One region of the Lysinibacillus sp. FSL W7-1291 genome, then DNA from elsewhere that is predicted to be linked to it. Evidence: riboswitches for the same ligand, from Rfam matches in the RefSeq annotation. Region 1 holds a riboswitch; each other region holds the start of a gene.
The links. Region 1 has a riboswitch for cobalamin ahead of NST76_RS10450 (hypothetical protein). Riboswitches for the same ligand answer to the same signal wherever they lie in the genome.
Positions count from the first base shown of each region.

Region 2: another riboswitch for cobalamin. It lies ahead of NST76_RS13185 (energy-coupling factor ABC transporter permease); the one in region 1 lies ahead of NST76_RS10450 (hypothetical protein).
Region 3: another riboswitch for cobalamin. It lies ahead of NST76_RS11235 (glutaredoxin); the one in region 1 lies ahead of NST76_RS10450 (hypothetical protein).
Region 4: another riboswitch for cobalamin. It lies ahead of nikA (nickel ABC transporter substrate-binding protein); the one in region 1 lies ahead of NST76_RS10450 (hypothetical protein).

Region 1 covers NZ_CP151994.1:2,127,067-2,134,814, forward strand. The annotation lists gene aspA (aspartate ammonia-lyase) at 1-321, shown strand, start outside; gene NST76_RS10425 (methyl-accepting chemotaxis protein) at 496-1,740, shown strand; gene NST76_RS10430 (PH domain-containing protein) at 2,343-2,723, shown strand; gene tnpA (IS200/IS605 family transposase) at 2,895-3,368, shown strand; gene NST76_RS10440 (8-oxo-dGTP diphosphatase) at 3,676-4,149, shown strand; gene NST76_RS10445 (GNAT family N-acetyltransferase) at 4,476-4,829, shown strand; cobalamin riboswitch at 5,151-5,335, shown strand; gene NST76_RS10450 (hypothetical protein) at 5,563-6,285, shown strand; gene NST76_RS10455 (hypothetical protein) at 6,323-6,628, opposite strand; gene NST76_RS10460 (translation factor GTPase family protein) at 6,705-7,748, opposite strand, start outside.
Region 2 covers NZ_CP151994.1:2,719,243-2,726,990, forward strand. The annotation lists gene cobK (precorrin-6A reductase) at 1-107, opposite strand, end outside; gene NST76_RS13170 (sirohydrochlorin chelatase) at 104-1,003, opposite strand; gene cobJ (precorrin-3B C(17)-methyltransferase) at 1,018-2,685, opposite strand; gene NST76_RS13180 ((2Fe-2S) ferredoxin domain-containing protein) at 2,690-3,061, opposite strand; cobalamin riboswitch at 3,208-3,390, opposite strand; cobalamin riboswitch at 3,648-3,833, shown strand; gene NST76_RS13185 (energy-coupling factor ABC transporter permease) at 3,976-4,722, shown strand; gene NST76_RS13190 (energy-coupling factor ABC transporter substrate-binding protein) at 4,726-4,998, shown strand; gene cbiQ (cobalt ECF transporter T component CbiQ) at 5,005-5,778, shown strand; gene NST76_RS13200 (ATP-binding cassette domain-containing protein) at 5,775-6,611, shown strand; gene NST76_RS13205 (S8 family peptidase) at 6,985-7,748, shown strand, end outside.
Region 3 covers NZ_CP151994.1:2,299,882-2,307,629, reverse strand. The annotation lists gene dut (dUTP diphosphatase) at 366-803, opposite strand; gene nrdF (class 1b ribonucleoside-diphosphate reductase subunit beta) at 815-1,783, opposite strand; gene nrdE (class 1b ribonucleoside-diphosphate reductase subunit alpha) at 1,771-3,864, opposite strand; gene nrdI (class Ib ribonucleoside-diphosphate reductase assembly flavoprotein NrdI) at 3,861-4,220, opposite strand; gene NST76_RS11235 (glutaredoxin) at 4,217-4,441, opposite strand; cobalamin riboswitch at 4,555-4,733, opposite strand; gene NST76_RS11230 (hypothetical protein) at 5,017-5,682, opposite strand; gene NST76_RS11225 (hypothetical protein) at 5,669-5,869, opposite strand; cobalamin riboswitch at 6,068-6,256, opposite strand; gene NST76_RS11220 (enoyl-CoA hydratase/isomerase family protein) at 6,392-7,456, opposite strand; gene NST76_RS11215 (enoyl-CoA hydratase-related protein) at 7,471-7,748, opposite strand, start outside.
Region 4 covers NZ_CP151994.1:2,284,163-2,291,910, reverse strand. The annotation lists gene NST76_RS11175 (DUF2089 domain-containing protein) at 1-229, opposite strand, end outside; gene NST76_RS11170 (dipeptide/oligopeptide/nickel ABC transporter ATP-binding protein) at 502-1,302, opposite strand; gene NST76_RS11165 (ABC transporter ATP-binding protein) at 1,313-2,101, opposite strand; gene NST76_RS11160 (ABC transporter permease subunit) at 2,098-2,910, opposite strand; gene nikB (nickel ABC transporter permease) at 2,912-3,865, opposite strand; gene nikA (nickel ABC transporter substrate-binding protein) at 3,936-5,549, opposite strand; cobalamin riboswitch at 5,937-6,130, opposite strand; gene metE (5-methyltetrahydropteroyltriglutamate--homocysteine S-methyltransferase) at 6,302-7,748, opposite strand, start outside.

The DNA.
Region 1 (7,748 bases):
AACTTAATTCAGTCCATTAGCATTATGAATAATGTTTTCCGTGCGTTTACGGAAAATTGCTTAAAAGACATCGAAGCAAATGAAGAACGCATGAAAGAATACGTAGAGAAAAGTGTAGGGGTACTAACGGCTGTCAACCCACATATTGGCTATGAAGTAGCAGCACGTCTTGCGCGTGAAGCAATTCTAACAGGTCGTTCTATTCGTGAGCTTTGCATTGAAGAAGGTGTCTTAACAAACGAACAATTAGACTTAATATTAGATCCATATGAAATGACACACCCAGGTATTGCTGGCTCTAGTATCATGAATTTAAAATAATTCCAACATCAAGACTGTAGACATGCTTTACGAGCTGTCTATAGTCTTTTTTTATGCAATCATCAATAGGCTTGTGTCTTTGTTCTTATAAAAGAGAGCGTATCCTTATGATTTTTAGGATTTTTCAACTATAATAATGGTATGGAAGACATATTTTAGTTGGGGGAATTTGGAATGAGTTTACGAAAAAAGAGTTTACTTGGCTTTGCAGTTTTAAATGTCTTAATGATTATTATTCTCTTTATTGATTTAGCCAATGTAACGACATTAGAATGGCTTTCGACTGTATTAACCATCGTAGGAATAGCCATTACATTAGCTTACACCGTATATGTTCATTACAAAGTGATACAGCCTATCAAACAATTAACAGAGGCTGCACAGGGTATTACGGCAGGCCAATTAGATACAGTTGTCATCGAGGTTCGTGACAAGAGTGAGATTTCTCAGCTAGCGCAATCCTTTTTAGAGATGCAGGAACAATTACGCACAATGACACAAAAAATTGCGCACAGCTCTACAGATTTATCAGCAAGCATCGAAGAATTATCCGCAAGTACGAATGAAATTACGGTAGCTGTGGAAGAAGTCGATCAACAAATGGAGAAAACGTCAGAGGGCTTGAAGCAAGCGGCACAATCTGCCAATGATAGTGCTAATGCTATGCAAGAAACTGTCGATGGAATCGGACGAATTACGGAAGCCACTCAGGATGTGTTTGATCATGCAAAAGATGCCAATGAGATTGCAGGAAATGGAGCGAATATTTTACATGTGGCGAAGGAACAAATGAAATTTATTTCTTCTTCAACCGAAAAAACGAGCGGACTCATGCAGCAATTATCCAATAAAATGACAGATATTAAATCGATGACTGAGATGATTACAGCTATTACGGACCAAACGAATTTATTGGCATTGAATGCCGCCATTGAAGCAGCTCGAGCTGGAGAACATGGGAAAGGCTTTGCAGTTGTGGCAGAGGAAGTGCGTCAATTAGCAGAGCAATCCAAGCATTCTGCTGCACAAATCGTGGACTTAGTAGTGGGCATTGAAACTGACACGAAACAGGTAGCATCCTCAGTGGAGGAGGATTTAAAAAATGTTCAGCAGGGTGTCTATGTCATTGATGAAGCAACAAAATCCTTTGGCACGATTTCACAGCATGTTAGTCAAATGACGAGCCAGCTTGAGGATATTTCAACAACAGCTGAACAGCTTTCTAGCAGTGCCAATGAAGTAGCTTCCACTGTGACAACGATTGCTAATGGTATGGGTAAGCTATCGCATTATACAGAGGCTGTTTTACATTCAATGGATGAACAAACAGCCTCAATGCAAGCTGTCAATCATGTGACACAGGATTTAAGCGTACAAGCTGATAATTTACAAAAGCTAACAAATCAATTTCAGGTTTAAGCAAGAAAAACATATTTTCAAGGTTTTTTAGCCCTGAATAGTTATCTAAGAACAAGATGATTTTGCCTCCACAGATAGCTATGCACAAAGGTGGTTTCAGGCGATAGATAAGTAATTTGAAATGCACTTCCTGTCATTAGAATGGGAAGTGTTTTTTATTGGCGGACCAACGTAATTAATTTCTTAGTGAAATCCTTAGAGATCACGTAGATTGTATGCGTAACCTTAACCTACATTCAGCTACTGATTTGTCCTTTTTCACCTTACCAAAGGTGATAGCCATATTTGTTTCTAGCCGTATCCTCTATTTACACCATATTGACAACACCTTCATTTTGGCAGCTGTTGCCATCGCTTCTTGGAATAATTTGAGTGATTCTTCATTCCCATCCTCTTTAAAAAAATCGCTATTTACCTTACCAAAAGAGATGCTAACCTTAATCAGCTTCCTCTCTTCATCACAGCCTAAACAAATGCTAGTAGAGAGCCTATGATTACGTGCAATGCTTCGCCTTTATAGACTCAATAAAACCATTATTTCCTGTCGTAGCGCTATCTTCTTTGTAATACATTAAATAAATGACAATGAAAGGGGCCAGGAGATGGGCTTATTTGATGGATTAATCGGCAATGCGAGCGAGGTGAATTTAGAAAAATTACAGGAGGAGGTCCGTGATTTATTGATTCCAAACGAAACAATCAAAAATGCCTATAAAATTATAAGAGACACGTTTATTTTTACGAATAAACGATTAATCCTTATCGATAAGCAAGGGGTGACTGGCAAGAAAACCGAATATCATTCCATCCCCTATAAAAATATCGTTCATTTTTCAGTAGAAACAGCCGGGACATTTGATTTAGATGCAGAGCTCAAAATATGGGTGTCAGGCAGTTCGTTACCGATTCAAAAAAACTTCAACAAGGCGACGAATATTTACAAAGTGCAAAGTGTTTTAGCGCAGTATGTTTTGGGGACGTAATGTATGGTACTAAAAGCCCGCATTTATGCGAGGCTTTTTTGTTGTGTGCTTTGAAAACCCCCTGCTATGCAGGGGGTTCCAAAGCTTTTAGCTATGGACAATAAAAAAACTCCAAACGTACAATAAAGTCAGGTCTAGTCAACCGACTTCGTACGAAAGGAGCCACCATAAATGGATAATAAAAGTTTAGCACATACAACGTGGAATTGTAAGTATCATATCGTTTTTGCGCCAAAGTATAGAAGGCAGATTATTTATGGTCAAATTAAAGCAGATGTTGGAAGAATATTGCGCCAATTATGTGAAAGAAAAGATGTAGAAATCATAGAGGCAACAGCCTGTCCTGACCACATTCATATGTTGGTAAGTATTCCACCGAAATTGAGTGTATCTGCGTTCATGGGTTATTTAAAAGGGAAGAGTAGTCTAATGATTTTCGACCGACATGCGAATTTAAAGTATAAATACGGTAATCGTCAATTCTGGTGTCGAGGATACTATGTGGACACAGTCGGCCGAAATAAGAAAAAGATACAAGGGTATATAAAAAATCAATTACAAGAAGATATCCTGCAAGATCAAATGACGATGAAAGAATTCATTGATCCATTCACAGGAGAAGAAATCAAGAGAAAGAAAAAATAAGTAAGCCGCTTTAGCGGTTTGTGTGAAAACGGAGTGCGGTTGGCAGACCATTCGAAATGTCTTTAGACATGGGCCAGTACCCCAGCGTTTCACGCGCAGAGCAAACCACCAGTTATACTGGTGGTTCTGATTGTGCAAAGAAAGGATGATATAGATGAGGAAATTACCTTGTGAAGGGTGTAAGGGATTCCAGTTCCGATTACGAAACAGGCACATAATGTAGAGAAGGTGTTAAGAGATAATGAAGTTGTTTAACTAAGAAGGACACATATATGGTAATATTTATTTAAAAAAGATGGAGTGAATTATGAGTAATTCTATTAATTATAAAATATGGACGGTGTGTATGATTCAAAGTGAAGAGAAGGTTTTACTTCTGGATAGACAGCACGACCATTTCAAAGGTTTTATTCCACCGGGTGGTAAAGTTGAATTTCCTGAAAGTATTGTAGAAAGTGCTATCAGAGAAGTAAAAGAAGAAACGGGGTTAGAAGTTAGAAACCTTATTTATAAAGGGCTTTATGAATATGTTAATCCAGTCGCAAAAGATAGATATATGATATTTAATTACATAACAAAGGATTTCGAGGGTGAACTCTTGAAAGATGCTCCAGAGGGGAAAGCGGTTTGGGTAGATATAGAGAACGCATATAAACTTCCTATGCAGCCATCGATACGGAGAAGATTTCCTTTATTTTTTCAAGATGGAACATTTGAGATTCAAGTTGAATGGAACCACGAAGAAAATAAAGAAGGGAAAGTTACTATACGTCACACCTAAAACTTGTTATTGGACTGACAGGGGGCAATCGTTCAATAGAGCAGTCGCTTTTCAATAACATCGAGGTCAGTTCAATACATATATATGTGAAGAATAAATAATGGGGCTTAAATTTACCCACTTTGTTAAATAGTTTAACTTTCAATATCTAAATGGTAGAGAGGGATTAAGAATAGCTAGAGAAAATTCTAAAATAAAAGGTGCTTGACCGTCCTTTTGTTTATTTAACGAACGGTGCATATTGTTGAAGAAGAAATTTTATAATAGTGATTTATTAAAGAATAGGGAAGTGGCAGTAACCATGAACTACATAATCAGATTAGCGAATGAAAACGACTTATCGGGTTTATGATAGTAGAAATAATAAAGATCTATTCACGAATTATTTAAAGCAATTTGCAAAAAAGGAATTATATTTGGTAATTGCTGAACAAGACGCACTTATATTAGGTTTTGGAGTTCTTAAATTAAAAGGTACTTTGCTTCCTAAATTAAGTGACCTATATGTAAAAGAGGATTATCGTGGTAATGGTATAGGTTCAGACTTAATGAGGTATAGAGAAAATATTGCAAAGAGTTTAGGACATTCTGAAATATTTGTGAGTGTTGACCCGATAGAAAATTCCAACATGATAAAGTTAATTAGCAAACACGGTTACGAACCTATCTCTTACCTATAATAAAACCTACACAAGAATTGATTTCAAGAAGTTGTTGAAATAACGGGGCTAGTTGAACAAGATTTAAACAACTTTAAAGAGCCTTCTTATAATATAATTTTTGTATTTTTTGATTAGAAATAACTTTATTATCATTTTACAGAAAGCAATTAAAGTGATGCTCAGTGTGACATGAGGAAAACCTAGTATTCTATGCATCCATTTTACATGGAATTATTTTGAAATAATTAGTATTTTTTAGCATAAATTGACTTTGGACATACAATACTTTACAATGATTAGCTAAGGAATAGAGAATTTTCGCAAATTTCCTTACCAACTGAATAGCGTGTAGTAATAGGTGTAAATTGCGTGCAATTTGCTTAAAAGGGAAGTCGGTGCGAATCCGACACTGTCCCGCAACTGTAAATGTGAGCGACTTTTCAGCAACCACTGTCAAATGATGGGAAGGAGAAAAGTGGCAATGACCATGAGTCAGGATACCTGCCTGTTACGAGTACACACCAGTAACCTACGAGGAATAGGAGGTGGCATGTTGACAAAACAGAATGCTCTGTTCGTCACGGTACGTCAAACGCCCAAAGTAAATGAAGGGGTTCGCAATCGGGCTCATTTACACATACTTAGGGTTTGTTTGGCATTAGGTGATGAACGAAGATAAGCGAAGGATTTCCTCAAAAATGGTAGGAAGTCCTTTTTGTTTTGACATTATGTACGCAAAGGGGATGCATGTATGACTTCTTTAGATATGAACATTTGTAAGCAGCCACGCACAGAAGTTGCCAAGAAAGCGAAAACAAGAATGGCGGTCGAATCATTGATTGACCAATTATTAGCAACGAAGCTGATCCGCAATGATCGCTTCTTTGACCAAATTTTATATAATAAAGAAATTATTTGGATACAAAATGGGGATGTGGACGGGCATCTTTTCGCGAAGGCAGCGGTAACCGATCAACTGAAAACGAAGACCAATAGCTTTATGATGTATATGCCGACTAACCCGATTGTCTATGAGGTTAACGGGGAGTCATACCATTTAATTACACGCATTGATTCCACACGTGCCAAGCCCAACCTTGACCGCCTGTCACTGGAGCCAAAGCCTGTTTTAAGTGCAGCGCGTGTCAATGATGTATTATGCTCGATTGTGATGCGTTTTTATGAAACATATATCCACGATTTAGCGCCTCAACATGATAAGTTAATAGCCTTTGTGCAGCAGGAATATGCCCAATTTATTGAAGCGGTTCAGGCATTAAATGATTACCATTTCAACTGGCATCCACGCGGCAACGGTCACGAGCTATTGCTGCAATTAATTGATCAACTGCAAATTTTAAAAAGTTATCCTGGTAAAGTGCTAGTTGATTTCACAAACACGCATGACTACGTGATTGTCGAGCCTGCATACCTTGTGCACAGTCCTACAAAGAAAGCAGTAGGTGCATTATAAACTCAAGCCCTCCATCAAACGGAGGGCTTGTTTTTATTTATTTGAAGGGAGGGGGTAAATACTCTCGTTCGAGCAGGGAATACTCGCGGAAGCAGATGAAATACTCTCGTTCGAGCAGCGAATACTCGCGGAAGCAGATGAAATACTCTCGCTCAAGCAGCGAATACTCGCGGAAGGAGATGAAATACTCTCGTTCGAGCAGGGAATACTCGCGAAAGGAGATGAAATACTCTCGTTCGAGCAGCGAATACTCGCGGAAGGAGATGAAATACTCTCGTTCGAGCGGGGAATACTCGCGGAAGGAGATGAAATACTCTCGCTCCAGCAAGGAATACTCGCGCAAACAGGGTAAATATTCTCGCTCAAAGCAAGTAAACACCCGCGCAAGCAAACGGCTTCGCGCGGGCAGGATCACCTACTTACAGACAATGCATGGCTGCTTGTGCTTCGTGCCAAGGAACAGAATATCCTTTGCCCTTCGCACAAAAGATGCTGGAGGAGCTGTATTCTGGGTCGGCATTTTTATCGTAGCCCATGTGCGAAATAATTTCCTCTGCATTATGGCATACATCATAGCCATCAAATTGGAGTGTGAGTGCGCCCTTACCATTGGTATAGGCCGCAAAGGTTGTGCTATAGCTCATTAGGGTGGCGACGGGCGCTCGTCCCGTTAGCACAACATCTGTTTCGGATAAGATGGGGTCATCGAATGTACCAGCAGCTTGCTGTATGTCGCTCATCATGCGGCCGATAAAGTCGTTCGAAGCCTTCATTTTAAAGCGATAATAAGGTTCAAGCAGGATGTTCTGTGCTTGCTCAAGTCCTTGACGTAGCGCACGGAAACTAGCTTCTCGGAAATCGCCGCCCGATGTATGTTCATTATGTCCGCGACCTGTTAGCAGTGTAAAATGAACATCTGTCAGAGGGAAGCCTGTGAGTAAGCCATGGTGATCACGCTCAAACAGGTGCTTTTCAACAAGGCGTTGGTTGCCTACCGATAAATGATCCGCATGGCAGGCATTGCTAAATGTATTACCTACTCCTCGCGGATTGGGCTCCATTAGTAAATGAACTTCTGCATAATGCTTGAGGGGCTCAAAATGACCATAGCCTGTCACCGTCGTCACAATGGTTTCCATATATAAAATTTGGGGCTCGCCAAAGGAGACCGTTAATGAAAAACGCTTCATTAACACTTCTATCAGTACCTCCAACTGAATAACGCCCATAATGTGCACATGGATTTCCTGGAACTTTTCCTGCCAAACCACACGTAAGGAAGGCTCTTCTGCTTCTAGTAAACGGAAAATTTGTAACACTTCCTTGATATGCTGATGGCCCTCATATTGAACCTTTGCCTGTAGCGTTGGGACAAGCTCATAGGGCTGTGACAGCATAGTAGTGCCGATGCGGTCTCCAATATTGGCCTGACTAAGTCCTTTAACAGCAAAAATCTCTCCCGC
Region 2 (7,748 bases), 590 kb from region 1:
GAGGCTGCCGAATCAGTCACGACGGTAGCTGTTACCGCATGTCCTGCGCTTTGCAGGGCAAGGGCTAGATCCCTTGCATCACTCGTCCCTGCTAACATGAAAATCATTTTACTGGCTCCTCTTCATGGTGGTGGTCATGGTCGTGATGGTGGTCGTGTCCATGATCGTGATCATGATGATGGTGATGATGGGCATGTCCATGAACTGCCGCATAGGCACGATAATTTTCTAAATCTTGCATGCCTGTAGATGTACCATTTATCGCTTGTTCAATACGCTCTAATAAAACATTTTGTAAACGTTCATGGTAGCCAAAATAATTGGCAATTTGAACAGTACAATCTGGATATTGTTCATTAAACTTCACACACATATCATTCATACGTTCCATTAAAATACCTGTGAATAAAAAGTATGGGAGCATGATGATTTTTTTCGCACCTAATTTAACACAGCGTTCAATACCTTCTTCAACACGTGGATCTGTTACGCCCATAAATGCACTTTCCACATATTTAACAGGTAATTTTTCCCATAAAAGTCGTGTAATTTTATAAAAATCACCATTTGCAGATGGATCACTGCCACCTCGTGCAATCAATAAAATGGCTGTATCTTGTTGCTCTTGTTCTGAATGAAAACCAATTTCCGCTAGACGATCTTGTAAAATCGTAAATATTTCATCATGAATGCCAATGGTTTGACCATAGGTAAATGTAATGTTCGGATAATGCTCACGCGCATGCTCGATCTCTGCTGGAATATGCAGCTTTGAATGGCCTGCATGAAGTAAAATAATCGGAATTACATGAACCTCTGTAGCCCCTTTCTTCACACAATTCGTAATGCCTTCTTCGATGTTCGGTGAAGCAAATTCTAGGAAACATGTTTCCACTAAAAATTGTGCATCAATACGCGGTGTCATTTGTTCAATAAATGTACGTACCTCATCATTTCCTGCTGCTAAACGGCTCCCATGGCCGACAAATAAAATAGCTTTCATCTCTTTTCTCCTCACTAGTCGCCGCACGGAGCTGGCTCTACTTTTATTTTGGAAGACATATCTTGATACGTAAAATGCAATATCTTTTTCACACGTTTAAAATATTTAAATAAACGTTCATTTGGGTGAGCATTTGCTTTATATTCTTCAATAATATCTGTAATTAGTGGAATCAGTTGTTCAGGCTCCAACCCTTCTACAACAGGCTGTGCTGCATGGGCCGTACGACCAACTGGCTTCGCCCCAATAAAGACATCAAATTTACTTTTGCGATAGACAATACCAATATCATCAAATACAGCCCTGTAACAGGCCATACCACAGCCGTTAAAACCGATATTTAATGTTTTCGGCAAAGACATTCCACCTAATTTTTGTTGTATTTCTTCTGCATAGGGAATCGAATCGGCCTTTTCACCATAGCAAAAATCACAAGCCTTCAAGGATAGCACATCACCAATCGGCGCTAATAAAAAGCCTACTTCCTGTAATTTCTCCGTAATACGTTCAGGGGCAGTCGTTGGGATTTTCAAATGGATTTGATGGTCTGGTGTATATTCCATCGTCCCCTCTTCCCCAACGACCTCTGCTAACGTCATCATTTGCTGAGGTGTGAAAAACTTATTCACCACTCCTGGGCTTACAGCTAATTCAAAAATGGATTCTATTTTTTGCTGTACAAGTTTCGGCGTTACTTTGACTGCACTTGTTCCTTTCACCATTGCGAGTGCCGCTGTAGCCATTTCAAGTGCTGTTTTTTTTGACTTTGGCGTAGCGGCTACACTGGGTTTATTAAAACGCCCTGCATTAGGATCTGCTGTAAAGTCTTGTCGTGCAGTCCCTGTCTCTTGGTTCATTGCCCAAGGTTCATTTTCTTCACGTAAACGTTGATGTGGACGTAAGGGTTGTTTTTCTTCACCCAATGTATATTTACGTTGATAGCCACGTGGTGTAATCATTTTATTGTCATAGAAAAATGTCGACGAATTACCAATAATGACTGTCGTCAGCATTCCAATGTCATGCTCCAGCATTTCGGCTAATGTTGTCATCGTCACTTCTTGACGATCGCGGTAAGCACTTTTCACAAGTCCTACTGGTGTGTCAGGCGAACGATATTCTAAGAGAATGCGCTGTGCTTCGACAATTTGTCTTGTTCGGCGACCGCTTTTTGGGTTGTATAAAGCGATTACAAAATCCGCCATAGCGGCTGCCTCGACGCGCTTGGCAATTAAATTCCATGGTGTTAGATGGTCACTTAAACTAATCGTACAGGCATCATGCATAATCGGGGCACCAAGTAAGCTAGCACATGAATTGATGGCAGAAATACCAGGGACAATTTCTACCTCAATCCCCGTTGCTTCTGTCCAGCCTAGCTCAATCAATACCTCATACACTAATCCCGCCATACCATAGACACCCGCATCACCACTTGAAATGACTGAGACAATGCTTCCAGCCTCTGCTTGGCGAACCGCTTCCTGCGCACGGGACACCTCTTCGGTCATTCCAGTACTGACAATCGACTTCGCACTGACTAAATCTTGAATCAACTCCACGTAGGTTTTGTAGCCTATGATCATATCACTTTGTTGTAATGCCTCTACCGCCCGTGTCGTAATATGCTTAAAGTCTCCAGGTCCAAAGCCCACTACGAAAATTTTTCCTTTTTGCGCCATGTTGTTACCCCTCTTTCACCTTTTCGATCCCTTTAATGGCTGTCGTTTGTGCTGTACGCTGTAATGTACCTTCACGAAGTGTAAAGACATGTTCTTTGTATAAGGATTCATGATGTAAATCTTGTACAAGTGTTCTAGCATGCTCTGTTGATGGTACACGATACCAATTCCCTTGCGGATAGGCGATGACCACACAAGCATCCTTGCATCGTCCATTACAGCGCGTTCTTGTTGTATGTATCTCTTGATCAAGTGCTTGCTGTTGTATTTCTTCTCGAATAGCTAGGGTAATTTCCTCCCCACCTTTGTTCATGCAGCTACTACCATTACAAATAAAGAGATGTGTTTTCATCCCCTCTAAATTCCATGTTGTCATCTTCTGTCTCCCCTCATTTGCTTTCTGGAAAAAGAAAAACCTTTACTCTAATTACGAAGAGTAAAGGTTTTGTAGAAGCCAAATAAAAACGAATAAAATAAAATGCAGGTACTCGCTCTTGCTTCAACTTCTCCCTCCGAAAAGTTTGCATGCACAATCAAATAAGCAGGTTTCCTGACTTAAGCTTCATTTTACTATCGCACCTTCCCAAGTTTGCACCAGTGGCTTTGCGATTTCATCAGCTATTACAGTAGCGGGGGCTGTATTGGATTTTCACCAATTTCCCTATTATCTCGAGTTATTCGAGCACTTATCGACGTTTTATATGAAATTTATTATCTTCTTTATAGAATAGAAAACTGTCTCTATCATATCTCATTATTTTAAAATTTCAATATTTCTATAAAAATTTATGACAATTTTATCAATTTTGTGTGTAGACCAGGTATAAAAATTATAATATCTCCTTATTTATGACAATTCAGTAGTTATCAGAATCTTCTCTATTGACCTTCAATTGAAAATATTTTTAAAAAAAGTATAGCATATTTATGGAAAATCATGTTACACTTTGTCGTGAAATCTCACAACTTAATGTTTTTTCGGTGTAAAATACTTATCATTTTGCTTAAAAGGGAAGCCGGTTTGAGTCCGGCGCGGTCCCGCCACTGTATTAGGGAGCTTTATAGAACATGTCACTGTCCAACGGATGGGAAGACCTATAAAGTGTTGAACTAGAGCCAGGAGACCTGCCGAAAAATATGTGATCGTTTCAGCCTACGAGGATAGGTGTGCGGCTTAGCAGATGAGAATGTTATTTGCTTTTTTAGCTATGCACTTTTCCAACAACGGAGAAGTGCTTTTTTATTTACGCACGCTACATTCTAAAAATCTATTAGTAAGGAGGAAAGCTTTTGAAATTTTCATGGTGGAAACTTAGTTATTTTTTATTGGCCTTTTTACTCGTGCCAAAACGTGCCTTTGCTATGCATATCATGGAAGGTTTTTTACCAATCGAATGGGCTATTTTTTGGTGGGTCATCTCTATCCCATTTATTATTCTAGGATTGCGCTCCATTCGCAAAACAATTGAAGAAAACCCTGAAACCAAAATGCTTTTAGGTCTTTCAGGAGCCTTTGCTTTTGTGCTGTCGGCGTTAAAAATCCCTTCGGTTACAGGTAGTTGCTCCCACCCAACTGGTGTTGGACTTGGAACGGTTTTATTCGGACCTCTAGCTATGAGTGTCATCGGAACGATTGTTTTATTATTCCAATCTTTATTATTAGCACATGGTGGGATTACCACTTTAGGAGCGAACGCCTTCTCTATGGCGATTGTAGGCCCATTTATTGCTTACTTTGTCTTTAAAGGGGCTCAAAAAATAGGGTTGTCATTTTCACTAGCTGTTTTTTTTGCTGCGATGCTTGGTGACTTAGGTACATATGTTGTGACTTCTGTACAGTTAGCATTAGCCTTCCCTTCAGAGGTTGGCGGCTTTATGGCATCGTTTACAAAGTTCGCAGGTATTTTTGCCTTAACTCAAATTCCGTTAGCGGTGAGTGAAGGAATTTTAACGGTCATTGTGATGAATTTCTTGAAAAAGTACAATGTCAGCGAATTAAAAATGTTGCGTGTTTTCTCAACAAAGGAGGCACATTAGTAGATGAAACGAAATTTATTACTATTAGCGATTGTTGTGCTGTTAGCTATCATCCCATTGTTTATACAAAAAGGTGCAGAATTTGGTGGTGCTGATGGAGAGGCAGAAGCAGCCATTGGCGAAATCAATGCAGAATATGAACCGTGGTTTGAAAGCTTATGGGAGCCACCAAGTGGTGAAATTGAAAGCTTATTATTCGTGCTACAGGCAGCTATTGGAGCTGGTTTTATTGGCTACTTCATCGGCTATATGCGCGGCAAGCATAAAGAAGGTTAACCCGTTATGTTACTCATTGATAAGTATGCGTATCTTAATAAGCTAGCGTCCGTTCATCCGCTAGAAAAAATGATATTTTCAATTGGTCTACTTCTCGTAACGCTCATCATGAGAGATGAACGACTTTCACTCATTACATTTTTTGTAATGAGTACTTTTATCATTTTAGGTGCAAAAATTCCGCTTACCTACTATGTTAAGTTATTATTGCTACCTGGATTTTTCTTACTAACAAGTCTTGTATCCATCTTGCTGTCAATCACACCAGCAACTCATGTATTACCTGCCCATCTGTGGTCTTTTACGTGGATGAATTGGACAATTTTCATCGGAAAAGCAAGTGCCCTGTCCGCCCAACAATTGTTCTTTATTGTCCTTGGCAGTAGTAGTTGTTTATACTTTTTAATTTTGACCACATCCGTACAAGGGATTTGCTATGTGCTCCGACAATGGCGGCTGCCCTCTTTATTGGTTGAGCTTATTGAACTAACCTATCGTTTTATTTTTATATTTTTAGAAAGCATGTACAGAATACATCTTGCCCAGCAAGCGCGTCTTGGCTATCATTCTCCAATGCAATGGCTACGCTCCGTATCCATGCTTATTGTGGCGCTATTTGCTGAAATGTTTCAGCGTAGTCGTGAGCTTAATAATGCCATGCAGTCACGGGGTGGCGAAGCCGTCTACTGGCAAGAGATGGGCTCCTATAGCAAGAAAAATTGGCTAGGCATAGCGACACTGTTCCTATTCCTCATTGTATATGGAGGGTACTTCTCATGACAGCATTCTATTTTGAACTAAACCGCTTGTCCTATGCCTATGCAGATGGTACGAAGGCATTGTCAGACATTACTTTACACATTCCAAAAGGAAAAAAAATTGCCATCCTTGGTCATAATGGCGCTGGAAAATCAACATTGTTTCAGCATCTTAATGGTATTTTACAACCGTCAGCTGGGACGATTGTTTTTGATGGCAACGAGCTTCAATATAGTCGAAAAGCTTTAAAGGCACTTCGCCAGCAAGTTGGCATTGTTTTTCAAGATGCGGATCATCAACTTTTTTCAGGTACTGTCAAGCAAGATATCGCATTTGGACCACTAAATCTTGGCTGGTCTACCGAAAAAATCGAAGAAAAAATAGCATGGGCTGTTGCGCAAACGGAAATAGGCGATTTACTCGAAAAACCTATTCACTTTCTAAGCGTAGGTCAGAAAAAGCGTGTGGCGATGGCAGGTGTTTTAGCGATGGAGCCCTCTGTCCTCTTATTAGATGAGCCAACAGCAGGCCTTGACAATTATTATGCTACCCAAGTTCTACAGTACCTAGGTAAATTAGAAGACGGCGAAAGAACCATTTTACTTGCTACCCATGACATTCCCCTTGCTTATGAATGGGCGGATCAAATCATTGTCATGGAGGCAGGGAATATCATTTATAACGGAGACCCGATCGAGTTGTTTTATGAAGAAGAATTGCTGCAACGTGCACATCTCGAACGTCCATGGGTTTTTGATATGTTCATGACATTACAAAAAAAGAAGCTATTGCAGGAAAACATTACACCCCCCCGCTCCAAGTATGAATTACAACAATTAATAGAACAATTGTAGACAAAAGTCATCGAGAAATTCTCTCTCGATGGCTTTATCATTTTTTATTTTCTTTCATATTCAAAAATTAGTAAACTACTACGAAATCAAAAGATTCGATTTATGTTAGCGATACTTCAAATTCGTTGCGATGTCTTTGATGGTTTGGCATGCCAAAAACATATTGGATAAACGTAAAAGAACGAAGCGTGCAATACTTGGAAGTCCATCAGCTGAATAGAGGCTTTCTACTAATTTAGTTGTAAAACAAAAAACTTTAGACAATTCGAAGGAAAAAATAGTGAAAAATTTTCCTCCTTTACGAAACTTTTCTAATCTTTATCCGTATTAATAGAGTCGAGACTTAATTTATAACACCAAGGAGAGATAACAATTGAAAAGTTTGTTTAAAAAATCAGTCGCTATTGTAGCATCCGCTACACTAATGGTTCCAGCTGCTTCTGCCTTTGCTGAAGTACCTCAGCATAAAGCCAAGAATGTACTGGCAAGTAGTATGAAACAAACAGAGCAGAATGAAGAAAAATGGATGAGTAAGGATAAAATTGTTATCAAGCATTCAGGACTTGATAAAAATGTACATAAAAACATTGGCTCCAAAGTCATCCGCTCCATTCCTTCATTAGGCTATGATGTGGTACAACTGAATAAAGGCGTATCAATAGAAAAAGCAGTTGCTTACTATCTAAAGCAAGATGGCATTACAAGTGTATCTCCTAGCTATGTGTATCGCTCTTTTCAAACAGAAGTCGATCCAAAGAAACAAGAGATGTATCATTTAAACCTACTGCAAATGGATGAGGCACTAGAATTAGCGGGTGAGCATGATGTGACAGTCGCTGTCATTGATTCTGGTGTAGATTTTAAACACCCCGATCTAAAATCTCAAGTACTCCCACCCTATAATGCAGCAGCACCAGCGAATACTACTTATCCAGGTGATCACGGAACACATGTAGCTGGTATTATCGCCGCAGCTAAAGATAATGGCATAGGCGGACACGGTGTGAATCCGAAAGCGAAGCTACTACCCATTGACGTATTTAATGGCAAAGAAGGTGCAAATGATTTCATTATTGCACAAGGCATTTTGTATGCTATTGAACAGGGTGTTGACGTCATTAATATGAGTCTAGGAGG
Region 3 (7,748 bases), 170 kb from region 1:
TAAAAATGGTATATATATAAATTTTATATTATTATCCCAATTTAAACCATATACTTTCGATCTTTCATCTGGAATCTAGTTAATTACTAAGATGAACAAAGAAAGAAGAGCACATATTCGTGGTGATATGCTGCCTATTAGGTAGACAGATGAAAATTAAAAGCTGTTGATATTTTTAGATGTAGTTGTTGATTATGCCGTAATGGGATGACTTTGGTAAGTAACCGACGTCATCTTTTTTAATGTCCATTGCTTTCATGTGTAGTTCTGCTAAGCTTTAAACAGACTATCCTTACTGACAACAAAAAAATCCTGCATGTATATACACACAGGATTTCTTTGTCATCTTTTTAAACTAATCAATTCTATTTAGTACCACTTGCTCCAAATCCAGATGTTCCTCGGATCGTTTGTGATAATTCATCTACTTCTACTAATTGAATGGATGGGACAAATTGAATGACCATTTGGGCGATACGCATAGATTTTTCGACGATAAACGGTTCTTGGCCGTGGTTGATTAAAATAACGCCGATTTCCCCTCTGTAGCCTTCATCAATTGTGCCTGGGCTATTCAGTACGGTTACACTATGCTTTAATGCTAGTCCACTTCTTGGTCGAATTTGGGCTTCCGTTCCTTTAGGTAATTCAATCTGTATACCTGTTTTAATAAGTTTGGCTACGCCTGCTGGTATTTCTACTGCTTCAATGGAGTAGAGATCCATGCCCGCATCACCAGGATTGGCTTGCATTGGTAGTATTGCATCCGCGTGTACTCTTTTGATTTTTACTTCTACGTTCATTGTTCTCCATCCTAACGATTAAAATTAAATGTGTCATCTGTAATTGGCGCTACTTTTGCTTTAGCATAGGTAGCTCCCTTTTGTGAAAAGAAATCATATGTGGAGCCTTCATTACGAATACCGTTCATCACAATCGGATTGACTTCTTCTTCTGGAAACATTGCTTCAAAACCAACATTCATTAAGGCTTTATTAGCATTATATCGTACATAGGCTCTCACTTCAGGTGATAATCCTGTTTCCGCATAAATATCATCCGTATATTTCATTTCATTTTGATATAAATCTAATAATAGCTCATAGCCCCATAAATTGAGCTCTTCTTGTTTTTCTTTTGAAAATTGCTTGAATAGATTTTGAGCAAAAAATCCAACTGCGACACCATGGATGGATTCGTCGCGTAAAATAAGTGAAATAATCTCAGCACTGTTTCGTAGGAAGCCTTGTCCTCCTAAGTACAGCGGGTAGAAAAAGCCAGAATAGAAAAGGAAAGATTCGAGCATAACGGAGGAGAACATCGCTTTCCATAAGCTTTCTGGATCGTTTTCTTCGATACTATTATAAATATCCGCAATTTTATTGGCCTTATATTGTAGAAATTCATTTTTTTTGACCCATTCAAATAACTCATCTATTTCTTCGTTTGTACAAAGCGTTGTAAAAATATAAGAATAGGATTTGGCGTGGATTGCCTCAAATGCATCAAAAACGGTTAGGACAGCCTTCTCTTGTAAATCGTCTGTATAAGCGGCCACACGATTCATCCCTATATTGGTCTGAACTGTATCCAGTAACGTTAATCCCGCGAACACTTTTTTATACGTGTCTTGATGCTCAAAGCTTTTCCACTGTTTGATATCTTTACTGACCGCAATTTCCTCAGGAAACCAAATTTGCTTCCATTGCTGGTCCCAAAATATTTGGGCAAGTTCACTCGTTGCCTTATTCCAATTGACCGCCTCATAAATTATATTTGACATGCTACACACTCCTCTAAGCTTTGTAATCGTTGACGAACATAGTAAACGGACTTAATGCCCTTTACCCATGCATAAATGTATACTTTAGCTAATTGTTCAGTTGTCCAATTATCTGTTACATAAAGCGTCATGGAAATACCTTGGTCAACGTGTTTTTGAGAAGCAGCGTACAAATCAATTAAATCATACGGATTAACATCATATGCCTCTACATATAAATGACTGTTATCATTTGTTAAATGAGGCATTGGATAAATCGTTCTACTATCTGCATAATCACGAACCTCTACACGCTCAGTACATGGCGCAATAGAAGCCGTACAGCTACGTATGTAGGAAATACTGCCAGTTGGTGCAATAGCCAAACGATAGGAATGAAATAGACCATATTGCATCACATCTTGCTTAAGCGTTTCCCACATGTTTTTCGTAATGATTGGAATATTGCCAAGTGCTTTTAACACAACAGGTGATAGTTCTTCGTCGATTTTATTGACATATTGGTCAAAGTAGCTACCTGATGCATAATCACTGTCCTCAAATCGATAAAAAGTTGCAGCTTTTTCTTTAGCCATTTCCATCGATGATTTGAGTGAATAAAAGTTCATCGCTTCCATAAAACGATCCATGAAATCAATCGACTCTTTGGAGCCATATAAAATGCCCTCCGTCACAAGATGGCCGTGGAGGTTCATACAACCAAGTCCTACTGAATGCATTAATTGATTGGCTTTTGCAACAGACGGTACATTTTTAATGTGCGTCATTTGCGACACATTTGTTAATAGGTGCATAGCCGTATCGATTAAGGCTTCGAAATCATTTACTTTACTTGCTGCATGAATATCAATCGACCCTAAGTTACAGGATACATCTAATCCATAGTCATTCGGTTGATCTTGATCTGTAATAATGCTTGTTTCTTGAACTTGCAGGATTTCGGTACATAGATTGGACATTTTTACGCGACCGATGTTTTTTAAAGGATGCACTTCATTGACATTATCATCAAAAATTTCAAACGGATAGCCCGATTCAAATTGTGCTTTTTTCACTTCTGTATACAGCCTACGTGCATTCAAACGTTTAATTTTACGAATTTTAGGGTTATCAAGTAGCTCATAGTACATATCTGAAATGGAAATCTCAGACATGCGTTTGCCATATTCTTTGAAAATATCATATGGGCTGAACAAGACAATATCTTTATCACGTTTCATAAGTTCGAAGAAAATACTTGGTATAATTATTCCTGTTGATAATGTTGCGAGGCGAATTTTATCATCGGCATTCGGTTTTTTAGATGAAATGAAATTTTCAATGTCTGCATGGAAAATATTTAAATAGACAACACCAGAGCCATTTCGCTGCCCTAGTTGATTGGAATAACTGAAAGAATTTTCTAACAGTTTAGCAACTGGGATGACACCACTGGCACGATTTAGAATCTCTTTAATAGGGTCACCTAAAGGGCGTAAATCAGTTAAGTTAACTCCAACCCCACCGCCAAGTCTTGATAGCTCTAAGCAATAACCAATATTTTCAGCAATACTATTCATGGAATCATCCATCGATAATTTAAAGCAGCTCACTAATTCACCACGTGCTTTTTTACCACTATTTAATGCTGTTGGTGTAGCAGGCTGATAAGCTTCCATCATTGCTTCGACAGAACGTTCTGCTAGCACCGTATTCCCTTGTGCTAAATACAAGGCGATAATGACAATACGGTCCTCATATTTTTCTAAAATCTCTTCTCCATCACGACTTTTCATAGCATAGCTATCGTAAAATTTACTTGCACTCATAAAGGATGGGAAGCGGAAATTATAATCATATGCTTTTTTGTACAACTTCTTAATAAATTCCATTTCATACATGTCGATAAATGCTTTCTCGTAGTAGCCCTCATCAACTAAATAACGGATTTTTTCTTCAATATCAATAAAGTAACGTAAACGCACGTTGACATACTCTAAAAAGTAGCGGCGTGTAGCTTCACGATCCTTTTCTAATTCAAGTAGCCCAGTTGAACTATAACGATTCAGTACGTCATTATTTAGCTTTAAATAGGTTTTCATCTTATTACCCTCGTTTCATAAAACGTTTGTATGGCTTCATAATCTGTTTGATTGCCTCGTAAATCTAATTTTCTCACTAAGGGTACATGATAGGTAGCAGCGATTTTCTCACCAGCAGCCCCAAATACGTTGTGCCCAAAGTTACTATTGCCACTGGCAACTACTCCTTTACAAAAATCTCTGTTTTTTTCTAAAAAACGTTCCACTTTTGCAGGGATATCGCCTAAGCCATCAGTATAAGTAATTAAAAGATAAGGCTTATTCAATTGTAATTCCTCAGAGAGCTCAACAGACTCTGCCCTTAATTTGGAAACAATATTCCGGACATTTCCTGTACGACTTGCGTAAACGATCATAGAACAATCATCTCAATATGAGAAACTATGTCCTTAACATCTCCTATAAATGTATTATTCATTTCTAAAACAGGCACACTTAAAAAACCTGCATCGATTATTGTTTGTTTAGCTTGTTCATCGTGATCAATGTTGACGATTTCTGCCTCAAGTCCTGCACGTTGTAATTCAGATTTTACCCAAAGGCATTTTGGACAGATTGTTTTCGTATAAAGTTTCATAGAAATCCCTCTTTTCATATAATAAAAAGCTATCTCCTCTAGAGAGATAGCTAAATGGAAACGTTACCATACCAAAAATACTGACGTTCCCATTTCTTAATCCCCGAAGAAATGATTAATTGTTTTATAGAGGCAGGTCTCCTGGCTTTGCTTCATCCTCTGATTCCCTTCCCATGCGAATGCACAGTGGTTGTAATCATTGTCAGCTTCACAGTTGCGGGGACAGCGTCGGAATTGTACCGAACTTCCCTTTTAAACTACATATAGTAGCACCTATATAAAACGAACACAATATATAGTTGTTGTTCAATAGTTTTAAGTGTACCATCCTTCATATAAAAAGTAAATCTAGATTCTAAACTTCTTTATTTTTTGATTATTCATTATTTTCAATTATAACTTTCGAAGGAATTTCACCATCTATTACTTATATCTTAATTCATTATGTATCTAAACTATGTACGAGATTTTTTGTTACTACGGATCTATGAGCATTAAATATACTAGCGTATTTCACATAGAAACAGCCTATATTCTAAAGAATAATAGACTGTTTGACATGTCGAACGTATGGATTACTCGATTTCGACAAATAAGGACAATTCCTTATAAAATTCAGGCGTTGCTGCCGAATTCACTTGAAAATGAGGATTATATTTTGATAAAAGTTTATAGAGAGTAGTTGCGGTTAACAGATTCTGTTCTTGATCGAAAGCCCTGAAACTTTCATAGACCTCCTTCACTTTACCATTTATTGAATGACAAAAAAACTGTTGAACATCTGCATCCTCTAAATAATCCTTTTCCCATCTGTAACATATTAAATTTGTTAGGAAAAACATTTCTAATCCAGGCATTTTTCCAACTTCAATGAGTAATGACATTCCATAATGAAATGCATTTTCCAACCATTTTATGCCGTGGCGATCTTTGTAAAAGCGCATCAACTTTTGTAACCCATGTCCTTGCTCCTTCACTAGATAAGCATGGATATTTGTATGACCAGCAGTTCTTTCCCATTCATCGAGAGAGAATTTATACTTCCTTACCAGTTTCATCCAAAGCTTTTGAAGCTTGTCTTCAGAAAGGTATTGTGTTTGTTGATTCCATCTTAGAAAAATGTCTAAACTTTCTAATACCAAGCCTCTTTCCATTTCAAAATGATCCAATTTTCTATATAAAACTTTTTGATTCATATCTATGTTGTCCATTATGTCTTCAGATTTTTTATCTACTATCATGACATGTCTCGACTAATTCAAGCTTGATCGTTAAATAGGTATCATTAATAGATGTATAATCATTTGGGTTTTCTTCTATTAACTTCCTAATATAAAGCTGTAAAGGCCTAATATGCTCACCAGAAAGGTTGTTCATAATTTGCTGCTTTAACTGATTTATATAAAATGAAATTGAATGTGATGTCATCTTGTTCACCCCTATTTATTCATAAAAAAACATCTTGCCCTAATGGGAAGATGCTAGCTATGACTGACATACTTCATAGTTCTTCAACCAATATAAAATAAGTCGTCTATATTGAATAGAGACTCTTTTTTTGGTTGTCGCACTATGAGTATGATGAAGGTAATTCGTCACACTCAACACCCCCTATCCGCGTAGGTTTTGGCTGTACTAGATAAAGGCAGGTCTCCTGGCTTATGATCATCACACATTTTTCCCTTCCCATTACATACATAACAGTGGTTTTTAAAATGTGCTCCTAATTACAGTTGCGGGACAGCGACGGCTTTTCACCGTTCTTCCCTTTTAAACAAATTCTATTGAATTTGTACCTTTATCCTTTTATTCCGTTTTTTATAGTATAACATATCATTCTACGTTCTCTGACAAAACCCTATGAAAATCTACAGAACAACACTTAAGAAACCACCTACCTCTTAACAAGTAGATGGTTTCAGCATTTATTGAGCGAAGATATCATTGTTCTTACTTCTTTACGGTTTCACTACTGTCTTGAAAGAATTTTTCAAGTATATCATCTGTAAAATCAGCGAATGTTTGATAGATATACTGAGGATTTCGATCCTTATCAATGACGACAGACCTAACCCCTTCATAGAAATCCTCATGATTTAAAAAGTTTTTTGCCAAAATTAAATCAGTCGCAAAGCATTCTTCTACCGTTTTATGTTGAGCATCTATCAGCTGCTTTAATGTAATTTTTAAGGATGATGGAGATTTAGATAGAAGCAACTGCTTTGTTTCTTGTGCAAATTTGCTTGGGTCATTGTCTAAGGATTCGACTATCTTCTCCACTGTATGTTTTGAGAAATGTTGATCGATTTTATTTTGAAGGCTGGCAAGCTCACTGTTTGCTGTTGGTGTACTTGAATAGTCCTCTATTAATTGCTTTAGAGCTGTGCTAGTTTCCACTGTATGCCAGTTCGTTTGTTCAATGCGTGTGAGGAATGCTTGTAAATGATCGCTCGTCATATAGCTATCTGCACCATTAGCAAAGAGAACATCTGCAGCTTGGATGATCGAAGCTGTTAAAGCTAAGTAATATCCTACATAGCCAGGCGCTTTATTTAGAAAATAGGCAGCTCCAACATCAGGAAAGAAGCCAATATTCATTTCTGGCATAGCCCATTTTGTTCGCTCTGTCACAATTCGGTGGCTAGCCCCATACGTTAAACCAACCCCACCTCCCATGACAATGCCATCAAGGCAAGCAATGATAGGCTTTGGGTAGTGATAGATTGCCTTATCTATTTGATATTCTTCCTCAAAAAAGATTTCGGCATTTTGGAAAGCTTCCTGACTGGAGCGAGCTTTATAGAGTGTTTTAATATCACCCCCAGCACAAAAGCCCTTTTCGCCAGCACCTCTTAGAATTATCAAGTGTATTTGATCATTCGCCTGCCATTCCTTTAGTTTCTCACCAATGGGCTTTAGCATTTCTATAGAAAGTGAGTTTAAAGCTTGAGGACGATTCAGCGTAATGCTTGCTGCGCCACCATCACTGACGGAAAATATTACTTCATTTGTCATAGTAGTTTCCTCCCTTACAAATGTTTAAAGTTGGGCTGTCTTTTGTCTATAAACGCTTGAACGCCTTCTCTAGCATCCGCTGTTAAAAATAACTCAGCAAAGCGTGTTCGTTCTAATTCCAGCCCTTTTTGGAGATGATCCTTCCCACCTTGAATTATACATTCAATTGTACGGGATACACTTGTCATACTTTTGCCCTCAACAAAAGACTGAGCAAGGGCTTTGGCAGTTGGCAGAAGCTCATCTGGCTCCGTCACCACTTGAATAATACCTAGTTGTAGTGCTTCGTCAG
Region 4 (7,748 bases), 160 kb from region 1:
TGCCTCGCACAGTTGGGTACGAAATGCCCAGTTCCTTTTCTACTTCCTTAATATTCCCTCGACATGTTAAAAATACTTCCACAAAATGAAGCTGATCCTGTGATAAGGATGCTAGCTTCGACAATTCAAACTCATTTTCAATCGTCGTTTGACAATGAGAACACTGTAACTTCGTAATTTTCAATGTTTTACTGCAGACAGGACAATTTGTGATTACTTGATAAGCCATAGTGAACTCCTTCCTTTAAGTTAAATTGATTATATACCAAATAATTTAAAAAAGTAAATAATAAAATTAATTTATTAAATGAAAATATCAATAAAGTTAATTACCTGATTAATATTATTAATAAAAAGAAAAACACCATTCTAATGCAAAATGGCGTTTCTTTAATAGATGACTCTTACTAATGTTTGGAGCAAATGAGGTAATCCAACTGGCCTCTATCATTACCAGCCCATACCTCCATGCCCATTGTATACGTGTTTTCTATATTATGATCATTTCGTTTTATGTTTTCTTTCTCGCGGGTGTGAAGGCAAAATAGCATGATATAATTGTTGTGAAGCAGGATGCTCATATGCTCCATCCTTGCCAATCTCCTCCACTAGCCGACCATGCTGCATGACAAGGATACGGTCTGACATAAAACGTGTTGCCTGTAAATCATGCGAAATGAAAATGTAAGCAAGCTGTCGCTCTTTTTGAAGTGTTTGTAGTAATTGTATAATCTTTTTTTGTAAAATCATATCAAGACTGCTAATCGCTTCATCTAAGACAATTAATTTTGGCTTTAGCGCAAGAGCTCTAGCGATGTTGACTCGTTGCTGTTGCCCCCCACTAAGCTGCGAAGGATAGTTTTGAGCCATTGCCCTCTCTAACTCTACACAGTCTAGTAATTCCCTTACTTTATGTTGTCGCTCTGTTTTGCTAAAATGCTCGAAATTCAGAAACGGTTCTTCGAGTATTTCAAAAATCGTCTGCTTCGGATTAAATGAATGATAGCTATTTTGAAAAACTGCCTGTAAATCTCTACGTATTCTTTTTTTATGCTTGCTTGGTGCTTCGTATAAATTGACACCTTGAAAGAGCAACTCCCCGTTTGTTGGTCGTTCGATTCCTAAAATAATACGACCTAATGTGCTTTTTCCTGAACCACTTTGACCGACTATTCCTAGACATTCCCCCTCCTGAAGTGAGAATGACACCTTCTGTAATACGGGAACTTCCTGCTTACGCTGGAATAGAAATGGTCTTTGAGCGTAATGCATATCAATATTTTTCACGTCTAGCAGCGTCATTTTTTCACCTCTAAAATAGCATTCTTGCTTGTAATAGTTTCTTTGTATAGGCATGCTGAGGTGCATCAAAGAAATCATAGACATTCGTTTGCTCAATGATTTTTCCTTGATACATAACAGCCACATCGTCAGCTAGTTCAGCAATAACACCTAAATCATGTGTAACAAGAAGTATGGCAGCTTCTGTTTCTACGCGAATACGATCAAATAGTGTTAATACTTGTTTTTGATTGATCGTATCAAGAGCTGTCGTTGGTTCATCAGCAATATAGAGGGAGGCTTGTAGCGCCAATGATAAGGCAATCATCACTCGCTGTAGCATGCCACCACTCAACTGAAAAGGATAATAATGTAAAATCTGCTCTGGATTTGGTAAATGCACTTTATGTAAGGCATCAAGAGCTATTTGTCTCATTTCTTTTTTGGTCAGCTTAAAGTGTGCCTTTAATGTTTCTCTGAAATGGCTTTCAATCGTTTGGATACGATCGAAGGCAGCGGATGGATTTTGCAAAATCATCGAAAGATGCCGCCCACGATATGCTCTTAATTGAGTAGCCGAAACATTCATTAAATTTTCCTGCTGATAAAGAACTTCCCCTTGTGTCACCTGTGCGATAGATGGTAATGTTTGCATGATGGCATGGCAAAGCATGGTCTTGCCACTACCACTTTCTCCTATGATTCCTAAGACACGCCCTTTATAGGCTGTCAGATTGATAGTGGTTAATACATTTTTCTCCCCAATTTTGACGTTTAAATCTTTCACTTCTAAAACCTTCTCCATAACTTCACCTTTCACGAATCAAACTTCTTTAAACAATTGGCTAAATGATTAAACAATAACACCACTAGGACAATGGCAAGCCCAGGATAAAGCATTAAATCGGGATGCTGACGGATATATTGTTTCCCTTCATTTACCATCATGCCCCATTCTGGAATCGGCGCCTGCACGCCCAGACCTATAAAGGAAAAGCCAGCGATTTCTAAAATGACTTTCCCGATATCTAACGCCACAATCGTGACAATAGCTGGCAGTATGTTAGGGATATAATGGCGAATGATTAATTTAATGCCTGTAGTGCCAGTAATCTTAGCAGCTTGAATAAAGTCTTTTTCATTCATCCCAATACATAAACTTCGAACCATTCTGGAGTAATAAATAAGCTGTGTAAAAATAAGGGCTATTAAAACATTTTTTAAGCTAGGGCCTAATACACCTAAAAGTCCAAATGCAAGTACCAGTGTCGGAAAAGCTAATAAAACATCACATATTCGAATAAATACCACATCGATTATACCTCTTTTCAACGCTACAAAGGCACCAAGTAGGACAGCTAAAACAATAGCAACGACTTGAATGAAGAGTGCGGATCCTAATGAATAGCGAATACCTAAAAGCATGCGAGAAAAGACGCATCTTCCTAAGTGATCTGTACCAAATGGGTAATCCCAGGAAGGGGCTAAAAATTTCTTAGTTATATCGACAGCTAACGGATCATGTGGCATTAAAATGGGTGCAAACAATCCCAGTAAGACAATGATTACAAGGAGGGATAAGCTAAATAACCCTAGAATAGGATCTCTTCTTTTTCGTAATCGCTTCATGTCAATCTCTCCTGTCCTTCATCATCAGATGAGGGTCCAATAGACGATGCAATACATCTGTGCATAGATTGGTCAACACATAGATCACAGCAATAATCAATACATAGCATTGTACAACGGGGTAATCTCTGTTCGTAATGGATTCGATTAAATACCTACCGAGTCCTGGCCAACTAAAAACTTGCTCCACAATTACAGCTCCACCTAGTAAACTACCGAGCGTCATACCTAATAAGGAAGTCAAAGGTATGGCAGCATTTCGTAACACATGACGTATGAGGATTACAGAATTTTTTAATCCTCTTAGCTGCGCATATTGAACATATTGTTGCTGTAATTCTTCCTGGATAGTGGAACGAATAAACTGGATGAACAGACCAATGGTTGGCAATGCTAGTGCGAAGGCTGGTAAAACTAAATGAGCGAGTGTACCCTTTCCGTTTGTCGGAAAGAGCCCTAATTTTAAGCTAAATAGATAGAGCAGTAGGAAACCTAACCAAAATGTTGGAATGGATACGCTCAATATGCTAAAGAATCTAATGATTTTATCGATGATGGCATACTTAGACAATGCACTCATAGTCCCTAATGGTATACTGAATACTAAAATGAGGACAAATGCGGCAAGAGCTAATTCAATGGTTGCAGGTAATTTCGCGAATAGCTCATGTGCTACTGGTAATTTACTCACAAAGGATGTACCAAAATCTAGCTGTAAAACGCCTTTTCCCCATAGCAAATATTGAAGAACGAAAGGTTTGTCCGTCCCTAGTTCTTCGCGTAATGCCTGAACAGCTTCCTCGGTTGGAGCAACTCTTGCCAATCGTAGGATGACCTCAGCAGGCTCTATCGGTACAAAACGAATAAATACAAAGGTTAGGATGGAAACTCCTAGTAAGACAAACGGCAAAGTCAAAATTCTTTTTAAACAAAACATCCATGTCGATTCATACATGCTGTCACTTCCTACTCACTCCTATGATAAAGAGAGAGCTGTCTTTGCAAGACATACTCTCTCTTTTTTATTACTCTTTATCCATTTGTGCATAGGGAATATCATATTCAGATGCACGTGGAGCAAAATCCTTCATATATGGTTGATAAATTACATTATTTGTTTCGTAAGAGATAGGATAGAAAAGTGCTTGATCATGGAATATGGATAAAATATCCGTGTAAAGCTGCACTCGTTCCTCTTCATCTGTTCCCACTAATAATTGATGGATTTTCGTATCGATGTCTGTGGCGTTAGGTAAGCCTAATTTTGCCTCATAAACACCACTAGCATTTGGCGTAGCTGACTCATTTGCAAAGCTATGTGGGTCGGTTGGTGGTCCGTTTGTACGCCAGAAATTAATATCCACCTGATCATCCATTAATTTTTGAAGACCGACCATCACATCCGCACCTTCTAAATTCAACTGTACCCCTATTTTTGCTAGTTCACCTTGCATTAATTCCGCCATTGGCTTTTGGATTGCATCTGTTGCGATGTAGATTAAATCTAATGATAATGGTTGCCCGTTTTTCGAACGAATTTTTTCGCCCTTCTGTAACGTCCATCCTGCCTCATCTAGTAGTTGCTGCGCTTTTTCAGGATTATATAAGATTGGCGCTAACTCTATATTGGCATAAGGAATGGCATCCCAAAATAATGTGTTAGCCACTTTTTCTGTACCATGTGTAATACTGTCAACCATTTGTTCCTTATTGATAGCATATTGAATGGCCTGACGAACCTTTAATTCGGCTAACGGACCCGACTGAGTATTGAAGAGTAACGCTTTCGTAGACAAAGGCTCAGAGGTAGCGGTTTTGTATTTACTGCTATCTTTTAAATACGTATAGTTATCTAAACTAATGATGCCACGACCATAAATTAAATCTAATTCCTCGTTTTCAAATGCTAATGAAATCGATTCTGAATCTGGGATAATTTTAACTTTAATTTGTTTTACGAGAGGCTTTTCTCCCCAATAGTTTTCGTTGCGACTAAATAAAGCATATTCATCTTTTTTGTACTCGGTTAATACCCATGGACCTGTTCCAATAGGTGCCTTGATCGAATCTTGTGTCGCATCTCCGGCTGGAAATCCATTATCCCCTAAAAAACGGAATGGTCTTACAAAGGCAAGCTCGTTTAAGACAGGATAATAAGGTTCATCTAATTGCAAGCGAATTGTAAAATCATCCACTTTCACAACCTCTTTCATATGGTTGACCATACCCATCCAAGAATGCATTTCCCGATCCGCTAATACTGCATTGAAATTACGAATCACATTATCTGCATTAAACGCAGTTCCGTCTGAATACTTAACACCTTTTCTTAAATGAAAAGTATAAGTCGTTTTATCTTCTGATATGTCCCAGCTTACTGCTAGCTTTGGACTAACAGTTCCATCGTCGTTGTATTCCACCAAGGATTCATAGACCATCGCTTGTGCGGTCATTTGATTGGGTAAATATGTATGGGGGTTCAATGGGCCGACATCTAATGGCCACCCAATTGTTATCATTTTTTCATTTGTTTGCTGTGTTCCTGTCTCTCCCTTTTCTTGATCTGTGCTTGTACAACCAGCAAGTACGCTGAAAGTTAACACAAGGATGAAGGGAAGTACATACTTAGTCAATCTCATTTTCTGTCTCCTATCTCTATTCGTGGTACAAATGAATCTAGTTATAGATAGATGGAAAGAAGGTATCAACAATGCGTTCAAATTTTTCGAGCTAACGAGTAGAAGTTGATTTGCATTGTGCTGACACCTTTTCAAAGTTTGTGATATCCGCTAGAGGCTTTAGGCACACCGACATTGCCACAGGACGTGGTGCTTTTTGACGTTCAGAGGGCATTTAAACAGCCATTGACTATTTATCTTCTTCTATAGAAAAAGAAGTCTTCTGTATGTGCTACTACAAAAACATTTGCTGAATCAAACTAAAAAAACCTTATTCTAAAAAAGAATAAGGACAGAAAAACTTACAATGAGTAAGCCTCCATCCATCTCCCTATCTTTCGTAGATCATCAATGAATCTCCTTACAAGCAGGCATTCTGGCTCATGAATCATGATTTTGCTTCACCTTCCCAAGTAATCACTTAGTGGTATTTGAAACAAAACTCCTCATTTACAGCTGCGGGACAGCATGGGATTTACACCCATTTTCCTTTTAATTGAATGAAAGTCTTTTTCACTCAAACTTGTAATGATCGCTATGAAATTCGTTATAAACATAACATGCTCGATTGTTCACGTCAATTTTATTTTCTGAATATAATAAAAATCTTAAAAGAATAAAACAACAAAAGACCAGGTCCATTTTTTTCCTGGTCTTTGTTGTATTTCGGAGAGAAGATGTAGTAGTTGTAGTAGATTTATAAAATGATGTCGTTATCTCGAGATAGATTGTTGTACTTCCTGGCGTAATGTTTTCGTTGCAGCAACCATATTAGCCAAAGCTGCAACAGTTTCAGTTTCTTTTCTTGTTTTTAAACCACAATCTGGGTTCACCCAAAATTGATGGGGATCTAACACCTGTAAACTATCTCTCATAATAGTTAGCATTTCTTCATTGCTTGGCACACGAGGACTATGAATATCATAAACGCCTAAGCCAATGCCCTTTTGATAAGGTTGCCCTTGCAGTGATGTAATGAGCTCCCCGTGACTTCTTGATGTTTCAATGGAAATCACGTCTGCATCAAGTGCACTAATCGGTTCGATGAAATCGTTAAATTCGCAGTAGCACATATGTGTATGGATTTGTGTTTCATCTTTGACACTAGCTGTAGCTAGCTTAAAGGAATTAACAGCCCATTCTAAGTAAGCTCCCCATTCTTCTTTTCGTAGCGGTAAACCTTCTCTTAGAGCTGGCTCATCCACTTGAATAATTGAAATACCTGCGTTTTCGAGTGCCTCAACCTCTTTGCGAAGTGCTAATGCAATTTGATAAGCGACATCTTTACGTGACAGATCGTCTCGTACAAAGGACCAATTTAATATCGTCACTGGTCCTGTCAGCATACCTTTTACAAAGCGCTTTGTTAAGCTTTGAGCATAGGCTGACTCTTTTACAGTTATTGCTGAAGACCACGCTACATCTCCATAAATGATCGGTGGCTTAACACAGCGTGAGCCATAGGAAACGACCCATGCTTTTTTTGTAAAGGCAAAGCCAGTCAGCTTTTCACCAAAGTATTCGACCATGTCTGTACGCTCAAATTCACCGTGAACGAGTACATCGATATCTAGTTCCTCTTGTATCGTAATCCAGCGTTTTGTTTCCTGCTCTATAAATGCCTCGTAGGCTTCATTCGATAATTGTTTTTTACGCCAAGCATTACGATTCCTTTTCACCTCATCGGATTGTGGGAAGCTTCCGATTGTTGTTGTTGGGAATAGCGGTAACGCTAACGCTTGCTGCTGCATCTTTTGACGCTGAGCAAATTCACTATGTCGTTCAAAATCTTGCGTTGTCACAGTTTGAACTGCTTGATGGATCAACTTGTTTTGACGGATTGGATGGTTTTTTAGAGCCTCAATTGCCTTCATACTTTCAGAAAAATTATGCTGTAAGATACCCTCTGTATCTCGTCTACATTTAGTTAGCTCCGTGATTTCTACAATCTTTTCATCTGCGAAGGCTAAGGCATGCTTCAGAACAGGGTCAATCTCATTTTCAAGAGCAGTTGTGATCGGTACATGTTGTAGATTGCTGGATGGTTGAATCCATAGCTCTGCTGCATTACTTAAATGCTCAATTGCCTGAATTGTAGCATTGACCTCCGCTAAGTTGGAACGCCAAATATCACGTCCATTAACAACCCCGACTGCCAAT